Regions from separate parts of the Streptomyces sp. NPDC048606 genome, predicted to be linked through region 1. Evidence: riboswitches for the same ligand, from Rfam matches in the RefSeq annotation. Region 1 holds a riboswitch; the other holds the start of a gene.
What was found. Region 1 has a riboswitch for cyclic di-AMP ahead of AB0D01_RS12190 (transglycosylase family protein). Riboswitches for the same ligand answer to the same signal wherever they lie in the genome.
Positions count from the first base shown of each region.

Region 1 (4,976 bases):
ACGCCCCGCACGAAGTCGTCGCGGTTCTCGGCGTCGCGCGAGGCCGAGGTGGCCACGAAGCGGATCCGCTCGGCGCCGAACCCCTCGATCACCTCCGCGTACGCGCGGCAGGCCTCGAAGGTGCGCTCCAGGGCCTCCGGAGCCAGTCGGCCGGTCTTGTCCACGCCCTGGCCCAGCCGGACGACGGTCATCCGCCGGTCGAGCTCGACCAGCTCGCCGGTGACGGGGTCGCAGTCGGCGACGAGCAGGCGGATGGAGTTCGTACCGCAGTCGATCGCCGCGACCCGGGTCACGCGTCGACCTCTTCCTTCTCCTGCGCGCACGGCGTGACGCAGGCGCCCTTGGCCCACCACTCGGGCAGCATCGCGAGGGCCTCGTCGCCGAAGGGGTTCACCCCGGGACCGGCGGCCAGGGAGTGGCCGACCAGCACGTGCAGGCACTTGACCCGGTCCGGCATGCCGCCGGCGCTCGGGAAGCCCTGGAGCACCTCGATGGCGTCGCGGCGCGTGATGTAGTCCTCGTGCGCGGCCCGGTAGGCGGCGGCCAGCTCCGGGTCGTCGGCGAGCCGGGCCTGCATCTCCTTCATCACGCCGTTGGCCTCCAGCGTGCCGATCGCGGAGGCCGCGCGCGGGCACGTCAGGTAGTACAGCGTCGGGAAGGGGGTGCCGTCGGGCAGCCGCGGGGCGGTCTCGACGACGTCCGGCTGGCCGCAGGGACAGCGGTGCGCGATGGCGCGCAGCCCGCGCGGGGGGCGGCCGAGCTGCTGCTTGAACGCGTCGATGTCCGCGTCGGTCGGCTCGGTCCGGTCGGTCTGGGGCGGGGGCGTCTGCATGCCTGGAGGAAGTCTCTTCGTTCGGTCGTACGGGGTGTGTGGGTCGGTCAGTCGCCGGGGCGGTCGGCCTTGTCGACGCCGTCCCAGACGTTGGAGTACCAGGGGCGGTCGGAGCCGGCCTGCCCGGCGCGGCGGTGCTCCGCGGCCTCGGCCGCGGGGTCGGTCATGATGTAGCCGGTCTCCCCGGGGCGCAGGAAGTGCAGGTGCCTGCGCGCCTGCTGCTCGGCGTAGGCCGGGTCCTGCCAGCGGGCCTTCTCGTCGCGGAGCTGTTCGAGGCGCTTGCGCGCGTCGTCGGCGGACCGCTGTTGCCGGGCGATCTCCGAGCGCTGGGAGACGTACTGGCGCATCGGATACGCGAGGGCGACGACCAGCGTACAGAGGACGAGCACCAACAGGGCCGCGCGGCCGGTGAGCCGGCTGCGGCGGATGTGCCGGCGGGACTGCGAGCGGTAGACGTGCGCGGCGGTCCGCTCCCCGAGTTGCCGGAGCCGGGTCGCCGTCGAGAAGGTGGAGAACCGATCCCGGTTCCCGGCCATGGTCCCGCCTCCCCTGGTGCGCGCTACGCAATACGTCCCCGCACACGGTACGGGACCGAGTGCGGGGACGTACGGAGGCCGGCGCCGCGAGGCGGCAATCAGCCCTTGAAGCGCGGGAAGGCGCTGCGGCCGGCGTAGACGGCGGCGTCGTCGAGGATCTCCTCGATGCGCAGCAGCTGGTTGTACTTGGCGACGCGGTCCGAGCGGGCCGGGGCGCCGGTCTTGATCTGACCGCAGTTCACGGCGACGGCGAGGTCGGCGATGGTGACGTCCTCGGTCTCGCCGGAGCGGTGGGACATCATGCACTTGAAGCCGTTGCGCTGGGCCATCTCGACGGCGTCGAGGGTCTCGGTCAGCGAACCGATCTGGTTCACCTTCACGAGCAGGGCGTTCGCGGAGCCCTCCTCGATGCCGCGGGCCAGGCGCTCGGGGTTGGTGACGAAGAGGTCGTCGCCGACGATCTGGACCTTGGAGCCCAGGCGGTCGGTGATGGTCTTCCAGCCGGCCCAGTCGTCCTCGAACAGCGGGTCCTCGATGGAGACGAGCGGGTACGCCTCGACGAGCTCGGCGTAGTAGTCGGTCATCTCGGCGGCCGAGCGGGACTGGCCCTCGAACTCGTACTTGCCGTCCTTGTAGAACTCGGACGCGGCGACGTCGAGCGCGAGCGCGATGTCCTTGCCCGGGGTGTAGCCGGCCTGCTTGATGGCCTCGATGATGAGGTCGAGCGCGGCGCGGTTGGACTCCAGGTTGGGGGCGAAGCCGCCCTCGTCACCGAGACCGGTGGACAGGCCCTTGGTGTGCAGGACCTTCTTGAGGGTGTGGTAGACCTCGGCGCCCCAGCGCAGGGCCTCGGAGAAGGTCTCCGCGCCGATCGGGGCGATCATGAACTCCTGGATGTCCACGTTGGAGTCGGCGTGCGACCCACCGTTGAGGATGTTCATCATCGGAACGGGCAGCAGGTGCGCGTTCGGGCCGCCGAGGTAGCGGAACAGGGGCAGGTCCGAGGCCTCGGAGGCGGCGTGCGCCACGGCCAGGGAGACGCCGAGGATGGCGTTGGCGCCGAGGGAGCCCTTGTTGTCGGTGGCGTCCAGGTCGAACATGGCCTGGTCGATCAGGCGCTGCTCGGTGGCGTCGTAGCCGACGAGCTCCGGGCCGATCTGCTCGATGACGGCGAGGACGGCCTTCTCGACACCCTTGCCGAGGTAACGGTTGGGGTCACCGTCACGGAGCTCGATGGCCTCGAACGCTCCGGTGGAGGCACCGGACGGAACGGCAGCACGGCCGGTGCTGCCGTCGTCGAGGCCCACCTCGACCTCGACCGTGGGGTTGCCTCGGGAGTCCAGGATTTCCCGGGCTACGACGACGTCGATGGACGGCACGAGCATCTCCTTCTGGGATGTGACGCTGGGTGTGCGGTGGCGTGTCGGGCCGTGGGACGGCCCCTGCCGACTAGAGCCTAACCGGCTCCGGGCAGTGGGCCCGCCGACCGCCCGGGTCCTGGGACGAAAAAGGGCCCGAATACCCTTCTTCCCGGACATAGGTCTCCCGTTCTTTCGAGCGCGACGGGAGCGAAGCGGGCGCGGAGCGGTCCGCTCCGGGTGTCGGGCCGGTCCGACACGGGTGCGCGGAGCGGCCCGACGCGGGCGCGGACCGAGCGCGCGGGCCCGGTGTGCGGACACGCCGAACGCCCGGCGTGCGAGTGCTCGCGCGCCGGGCGTCGTGGTGCTCCGGACGCCCCGACCGGTGCGGTCGGGGCGGCCGTTACGCCGGGATTCAGCTGAGCTTCAGCTTCTGGCCCGGGAAGATCAGGTCGGCATCGGAGACGATGTCCTTGTTCAGCTGGAAGAGCTTCTCCCAGCCGCCCTTGATGTTGTTCGCGGCGGCGATGGTGCCGAGGGTGTCGCCCTCCTTCACCACGTACGAGCCGTTGCCGGTCTGCACGGTGCCCGCACCGGTGCCGGCCTCGGTCTTCGGGGTCGACGGCTTCGGGGCCGGGGTGGCCGGCTTCGAGGTCGACGGCTTCGAGGACTGGTTCTCGACCTTCGGCGTGGCCGGCTTCGCGGGCTTGGCCGGCGCCGGCTTCGAGGTCTCGGGCTTGGTCTGCGGCTTCGACGGCTTGGCCGGGGTGGTGGTCGAGCCGCCGCCGTTGTAGGCGGACTTGGACAGGCCGACGCCGCAGTGCGGCCAGGCGCCCTTGCCCTGGCCCTTGAGGACCTTCTCGGCGATGGCTATCTGCTGGGCCTTGGTGGCCTTGTTGGCGGTGGCGGCGTACGCCTTGCCGCCGTAGCCGGCCCAGGTGGAGGCGGAGAACTGCAGACCGCCGTAGTAACCGTTGCCGGTGTTGATGGCCCAGTTGCCGCCGGACTCGCACTGCGCGACCTTGTCCCACTCGGAGGCGGTGGCGGCGCTGGCGGTGCCCGCGGTCATCAGCGGGGCGGCGACGGCGACACCGGCGACACCGGCGAGCGTGACGATGCGGACGGCCTTGGAGCCGCGGCGGTGCTTGCCCTTGCCGGAAAGCAGCATGAGGTTCTCCTCACCGACGCCTTCGAGGTGAGCTGTCGGGTTCGGGCGGATGAGTTGCCCGGTCGTGCGTCGAGCGCACGGCTTAACCCCTAGCCGGTCAAGTCCCGTCCGAGGACGAGCCGTTCCGGCGCCTACCTTGGTTCCCCCGCTCCTGCCTTCGGCGCTTGCGCGACGACTGTTCCCCCCGTCCGCCGGCAGGATTCGGCGATGCGGTCGAAGGTGCCCACGGTGGTGAGCGATTCAGAAGGTAGACAGGTCTCTCCCCGATGTTCAACGTGTGACATCAGGGAGAAACCGGCCTACTTGCCCTCCGGGAAGGCGTGTTTTCGCAGGTGAGAGCCCGGTTTGCGGAAGTTCCGGAACGTGACACGCCAGTTGACCGGAAGAGACGCATGTCTCATTTACCGATAACGGACATTCAACTCTTTACGGGTGTCCGAACTGCCCCTATTTCTTGGTTAGATCCAGATTCTGGCCGGGCTTGATGAGGTCCGCGTCCCCGCCGATGACCTGCTCGTTGGCCTTGTAGATCTGGTTCCAACCGCCCTTGACGCCGTTGGCGTTCGCGATGGTGGCCAGGTTGTCGCCCGCCTTCACGGTGTACGTGGGCGCGGGGGTGGCCGCTGACGGGGTGCCAGGGGCGCCGGGGACCTCGACGGCCGCCGGGCCGCGGTGCTTGCCGGCGCCGTCGGTCGCCTCGGTGCCCGCGGTGGGCGTGGCGCCCGGGGCGGGCGTGGCACCCGGCGCGGGAGTGACGCCCGGGACGGCCGGGGCGGTGGGCGTCGGGGTGCCGGTCGGGTTCGCCGGGTCCACGGGGGTGGTCGGGGTGACGGGCGCGGTCGGGTTCGCCGGGTCCACGGGCGCGGTCGGGGTGACCGGCGCGGTGGTCGGCGGAACCGTCGGGGTGGTCGGCGGCGTCGTGTAGTCCGGATCGGGCATGACGGGCAGTCCGCTGGAGGGGCCGAGCGGGTAGTCCGGCAGCACGCTGGGGCTCGGCGCCAGCGGGCCCTGGCCCGGCTGCTGCGTCGGGGCGCCGAAGTCCGTCGGCCGGTCGGTTCCGGTGACGGGCACCGAGTGGTCGG
Region 1 is NZ_JBEZIB010000009.1:85,868-90,843, forward strand. Features, by position in the region: gene AB0D01_RS12170 (Ppx/GppA phosphatase family protein) at 1-293, opposite strand, end outside; gene AB0D01_RS12175 (DUF501 domain-containing protein) at 290-832, opposite strand; gene AB0D01_RS12180 (septum formation initiator family protein) at 880-1,368, opposite strand; gene eno (phosphopyruvate hydratase) at 1,467-2,753, opposite strand; gene AB0D01_RS12190 (transglycosylase family protein) at 3,142-3,894, opposite strand; cyclic di-AMP (ydaO/yuaA leader) riboswitch at 3,897-4,067, opposite strand; gene AB0D01_RS12195 (transglycosylase family protein) at 4,342-4,976, opposite strand, start outside.

Region 2 (4,976 bases), on a different contig from region 1:
CCCCTGATGCACCCCCAGATCCACGAGATCGTGCGCCAGCTGGTGGCCAAGCGGAAGTACGTCTTCCTCTGCACGAACGCCATGCTGCTCCGCAAGAAGATCGAGAAGTTCACCCCTTCCCCGTATTTCGCCTTCGCCGTCCACATCGACGGACTGCGCGAACGCCACGACGAATCGGTGGCCAAGGAAGGCGTCTTCGACGAGGCGGTCGCCGCCATCAAGGAGGCGAAGCGGCGCGGATTCCGGGTCACCACGAACTCCACCTTCTTCAACACCGACACCCCCCAGACCATCATCGAGGTCCTCAACTACCTCAATGACGACCTCCGCGTCGACGAGATGATGATCTCGCCCGCCTACGCCTACGAAAAGGCCCCCGACCAGGAACACTTCCTCGGCGTCGAACAGACCCGCGAACTGTTCAGGAAGGCCTTCGCCGGCGGAAACCGGCGCCGCTGGCGCCTCAACCACTCCCCGCTCTTCCTCGACTTCCTGGAAGGCAAGGCGGATTTCCCCTGCACCGCCTGGGCCATTCCGAATTACTCGCTCTTCGGCTGGCAACGCCCCTGCTACCTGATGAGCGACGGGTACGTCCCCACCTACCGGGAACTCATCGAGGACACCGACTGGAGCAAGTACGGCCGCGGCAAGGACCCGCGCTGCGCCAACTGCATGGCGCACTGCGGCTACGAACCCACCGCCGTCCTCGCCACCATGGGGTCCCTCAAGGAGTCCCTGCGCGCGGCCCGCGAGACCATCGGAGGCAACCGGGAAGCCTCGTCATGACGGCCGCGCAGGGCGGAGCCGGCGGCTTCGACCTCGCCGCGCTGCTGGCCGAGCGCGGCGGGGAACGCTACGAGCTGCACGCCCGCCACCTCAACCCCCAGCTGCCCCGGATGCTGCACACCATCGGCTTCGACAAGGTCTACACGCGGGCCGAGGGCGCGCACTTCTTCGACGCCGAGGGCAACGACTACCTCGACATGCTGGCCGGATTCGGGGTGATGGGCCTGGGCCGCCACCACCCGGTGGTCCGCCGCGCCCTGCACGACGTCCTCGACGCCGGCCTCGCCGACCTCACCCGCTTCGACTGCCCGCCGCTGCCCGGACTGCTGGCCGAGCGGCTCCTCGCGCACAGCCCCCACCTGGACCGGGTCTTCTTCGGCAACAGCGGCACCGAGGCCGTGGAGACCGCCCTGAAGTTCGCCCGGTACGCCACCGGCCGCCCCAGGGTCCTCTACTGCGACCACGCCTTCCACGGGCTCACCACCGGCTCCCTGTCCGTCAACGGCGAGGCCGGCTTCCGCGACGGCTTCGCCCCGCTGCTCCCGGACACGAGGATCGCCCTCGGCGACCTCACGGCCCTGGAGCGGGAGCTGGCCCGCGGGGACGTGGCCGCGCTCATCGTCGAACCCGTCCAGGGCAAGGGGGTGCACGCGGCCCCGCCGGGGTTCCTGCTCGCCGCGCAGGAGATGCTCCACCGGCACAAGGCCCTGCTGATCGCCGACGAGGTGCAGACCGGCCTCGGGCGCACCGGCGACTTCTACGCGTACCAGCACGAGCCGGGCGTGGAACCGGACCTCGTGTGCGTGGCCAAGGCCCTCTCCGGCGGGTACGTGCCGATCGGCGCCACCCTCGGCAAGGACTGGATCTTCCGGCGCGTCTACTCCTCCATGGACCGGGTGCTCGTGCACTCGGCGAGCTTCGGTTCCAACGCGCAGGCGATGGCCGCCGGCCTCGCGGTCCTGTCCGTCATGGAGGACGAGGGGATCGTCGCCCGCGCCCGCGCCACCGGCGACCTGCTGCGCGGTCGGCTCGCCGCGCTCGTGGACGAGTACGAGCTGCTGCACGAGGTGCGCGGGCGCGGGCTCATGATCGGCATCGAGTTCGGCCGGCCGTCCTCGCTGGGGCTGCGCGGCCGTTGGACGATGCTCCAGGCCGCCCGCAAGGGTCTGTTCGCGCAGATGGTCGTGGCGCCCCTGCTGAGCCGGCACCGGATCCTCACGCAGGTCTCCGGCGACCACCTGGAGGTCATCAAGCTCATTCCGCCGCTGATCGTCGACGAGGGGGACGTGGACCGCTTCGTCGGGGCCTTCCGCGAGGTCATGGACGAGGCCCACGGCGGCGGCTCGCTGATGTGGGACTTCGGCCGGACGCTGGTCAAACAGGCCGTCGCCAACCGCTGACGACCGCGGCTTCCCGCGGGGCCCGCACGGCCCCGCGGGGGAGCGGTCCTACGGCTCCAGCAGCCGTCCGCGCAGTCGCTCCAGGGTCTCGGGCGCGAGCGCGAGACCCTCGGCGAGGTAGCGGTCTACACCGCCCCACCCGCCGTCGATGGCCTCGAACGCCGCGAGGAGGTACTCGGCGCGCGCGTCGAACAGCGGTGAGAGCAGCTCCATCACCTCGGGGGTGCGGGCCTCCGCCTCGTCGTCGCGGCGCACCCGGTAGCGGCGGTGCGGGGCGTTCGACTCCAGGTAGTCCGCCACGATGGCCTCGCGCTCGACCCCGAGCGCCAGCAGGGTGACCGCGATCGACAGACCGGCCCGGTCCTTGCCCGCCGCGCAGTGCATGAGCGCCGGCACGCTGTCGTGCGCGAGCGCGTGGACGACCCGGCTGTGCTCGGCGGTACGGGTGCGCACCATGGTGCGGTACGACTCGGCCATGCGGGCGGCGGCCCTCCCCTCGCCCAGGAGCGCGCGCAGCTGCGCCAGATCGCCCTCGCGGACCATCTTCCAGAACTCGCGGCCGTCGGCGGGATCCGACAGCGGGATGTTCACGTTCCGTACGCCCGGCAGCTCGACGTCCGCCCCTTCCAGGGCGTGGTCGGCGCGGTTGCGGAAGTCGAAGACGGTGTGGAGGCCGAGGGAGCCGAGGAACTCTGCACCGGTTTCGGTGGCATGCGCGAGATGTCCGCTTCGGAACAGAAGTCCCGGCCTGACCCTCCGTCCGTCGGCGGTGGGCAACCCGCCCACGTCACGGAAGTTGCGCACGCCGATCAGCTCCGGCTCCGGTTCGGGCCGCGGCGGAAGGGGCGGGGGTATCAGCTGGGTCACGTGTGCTCCTCCATCTAGTCCTGTGTTGTCCGAATTACGCTGGTTGGGGCCAACTTGCCATAGGGGGAGGCGAGATCGTGCCGGACTCCGTGAGCCAGATCATACGGTGACCGTGCGTGCCTGATCACGAAATGCGAATTGCCTTGCCGGGGCGGTTGTTGATGGTCCGGAACAAACGGAGGGTGACAGGAATTGCCTCGATTCCCCTTCCCCGTGAATGCGTCGGGGAATCGGCGGCTTGTTGGCCACGGTCCCGCTCGATTACCTTCGCGATCGATCCGGGTGGACCGCCTAATCCTGCCGCCGCCCGGGAACCGCACCCGACCATCGACGCGCGCGGCAGGAGCGGGGGAACCAGGTAAGCCGCCGTACCGGATCCCATCCGGTCGGCTAGGGGTGAAGCCGTACACGTCCTCGACGGATACGGCCGGACATCTCCAGTCCGAACCCGACAGCTCACCTCGCAGGCGACGGAGAGGAATTCGCCATGCCCGGAAAGGGTAAGCACCGCCGTCCGAAGTCCCGTTCCCTGTCCCGCGGAATCGCGGTGGCCGGCACCGGCGGAGCCGCGCTCGCGCTGCCGTTGATCGGAGCCGGCGGCGCCCACGCCACCGGTCCCGCCGCCACGTCGAACACCCCGGCCGCCGCGCCCGTGCGGGCCGAGGCGGCCCCCGTCGCCGCGCCGGCCGAGGCTCCCGCCGCCGCGCCGACCGTCTACACCGTCGTGCCGGGCGACCACCTCTCGAAGATCGCCGCCGAGCGCCACGTCACCGGCGGCTGGGAGCGGCTCTACGCCGACAACCGCGAGGCCGTCGGCTCTGATCCCTCCCTCATCCACCCCGGCCTGAAGCTCACCCTCGACGGCGCGGCCGGCCGGACCCCCGCCCCGCGGGCGTCGACCGCGCCCGCCGCGCCGACCCAGGGCTCCTCCACCGGGACCCAGGCGGGCGACGAGGACTCCTCCGGCGCGGACGCCGCCGACGGGGCGACCCCCGAGGCCGCCCCGGCGCCGAAGCCCGCCCCGGTCAAGAAGACCGTCCCGGCCCCGCGCTCCGTCGGCAAGGCCCCGGCGGCCCCCGCCGCCCCGGCCGCCCCGGCGAAGGCCGGCGCCTTCGTCTCCCCGGTCGCCGGCGGCGTCACCACCCCGTACCGCCTCGGCGGCAGCATGTGGTCCTCCGGCTACCACACCGGCGTCGACTTCACCGCGAGCACCGGCACCACCGTGAAGGCGGTCGGCGCGGGCACCGTCGTTTCCGCAGGCTGGGGCGGCTCGTACGGCAACGAGGTCGTCATCCGGCACGCCGACGGCAAGTACTCCCAGTACGGCCACCTGTCCTCGCTGTCCGTATCCGTCGGCCAGAGCGTCACCGCCGGCCAGCGCATCGGACTCTCCGGCGCCACCGGCAACGTGACCGGCCCGCACCTGCACTTCGAGATCCGCACGGGCCCGTCCTACGGCTCCGACATCGACCCGGTGACCTACCTCCGGTCGAAGGGCGTCAGCCTCTGAGGACAACCGCCGACGGGCGGTGGGGAACGTGGGGCCGGGGCCTGAGGGGGGTCCCGGCCCCATCTGTACTTATTCCTTATCCCCCGGGTGGTATAGATCACGGTCCGTCAACCCCTCATTACGTTGGCGTAGGTTGCTTTCGGGGGTGAAGGATGGGTTCCCGTGGCAGCGACGAAGACGACACTCAAGACCATCGGCTCGTACGCGGCGATCGGGGACAGCTTCACCGAAGGCGTGGGGGACCCGGGACCCGGGGACTCGTATCTCGGCTGGGCGGACCGGCTCGCCGTACTCCTGGCGGATCGGCGTGACGAGCACGACTTCAGGTACGCGAACCTCGCGGTGCGGGGCAAGCTCCTGGACCAGATCGTGGCCGACCAGGTCCCGAGGGCCAAGGCCCTCGCCCCGGACCT
Region 2 is NZ_JBEZIB010000008.1:153,985-158,960, forward strand. Features, by position in the region: gene hpnH (adenosyl-hopene transferase HpnH) at 1-786, shown strand, start outside; gene AB0D01_RS11395 (aspartate aminotransferase family protein) at 783-2,186, shown strand; gene AB0D01_RS11400 (tyrosine-protein phosphatase) at 2,235-3,053, opposite strand; cyclic di-AMP (ydaO/yuaA leader) riboswitch at 3,372-3,536, shown strand; gene AB0D01_RS11405 (LysM peptidoglycan-binding domain-containing M23 family metallopeptidase) at 3,541-4,563, shown strand; gene AB0D01_RS11410 (SGNH/GDSL hydrolase family protein) at 4,726-4,976, shown strand, end outside.
Region 2: it holds a riboswitch for cyclic di-AMP, as region 1 does, so the genes downstream of both, AB0D01_RS11405 (LysM peptidoglycan-binding domain-containing M23 family metallopeptidase) here and AB0D01_RS12190 (transglycosylase family protein) in region 1, are expected to answer to the same signal.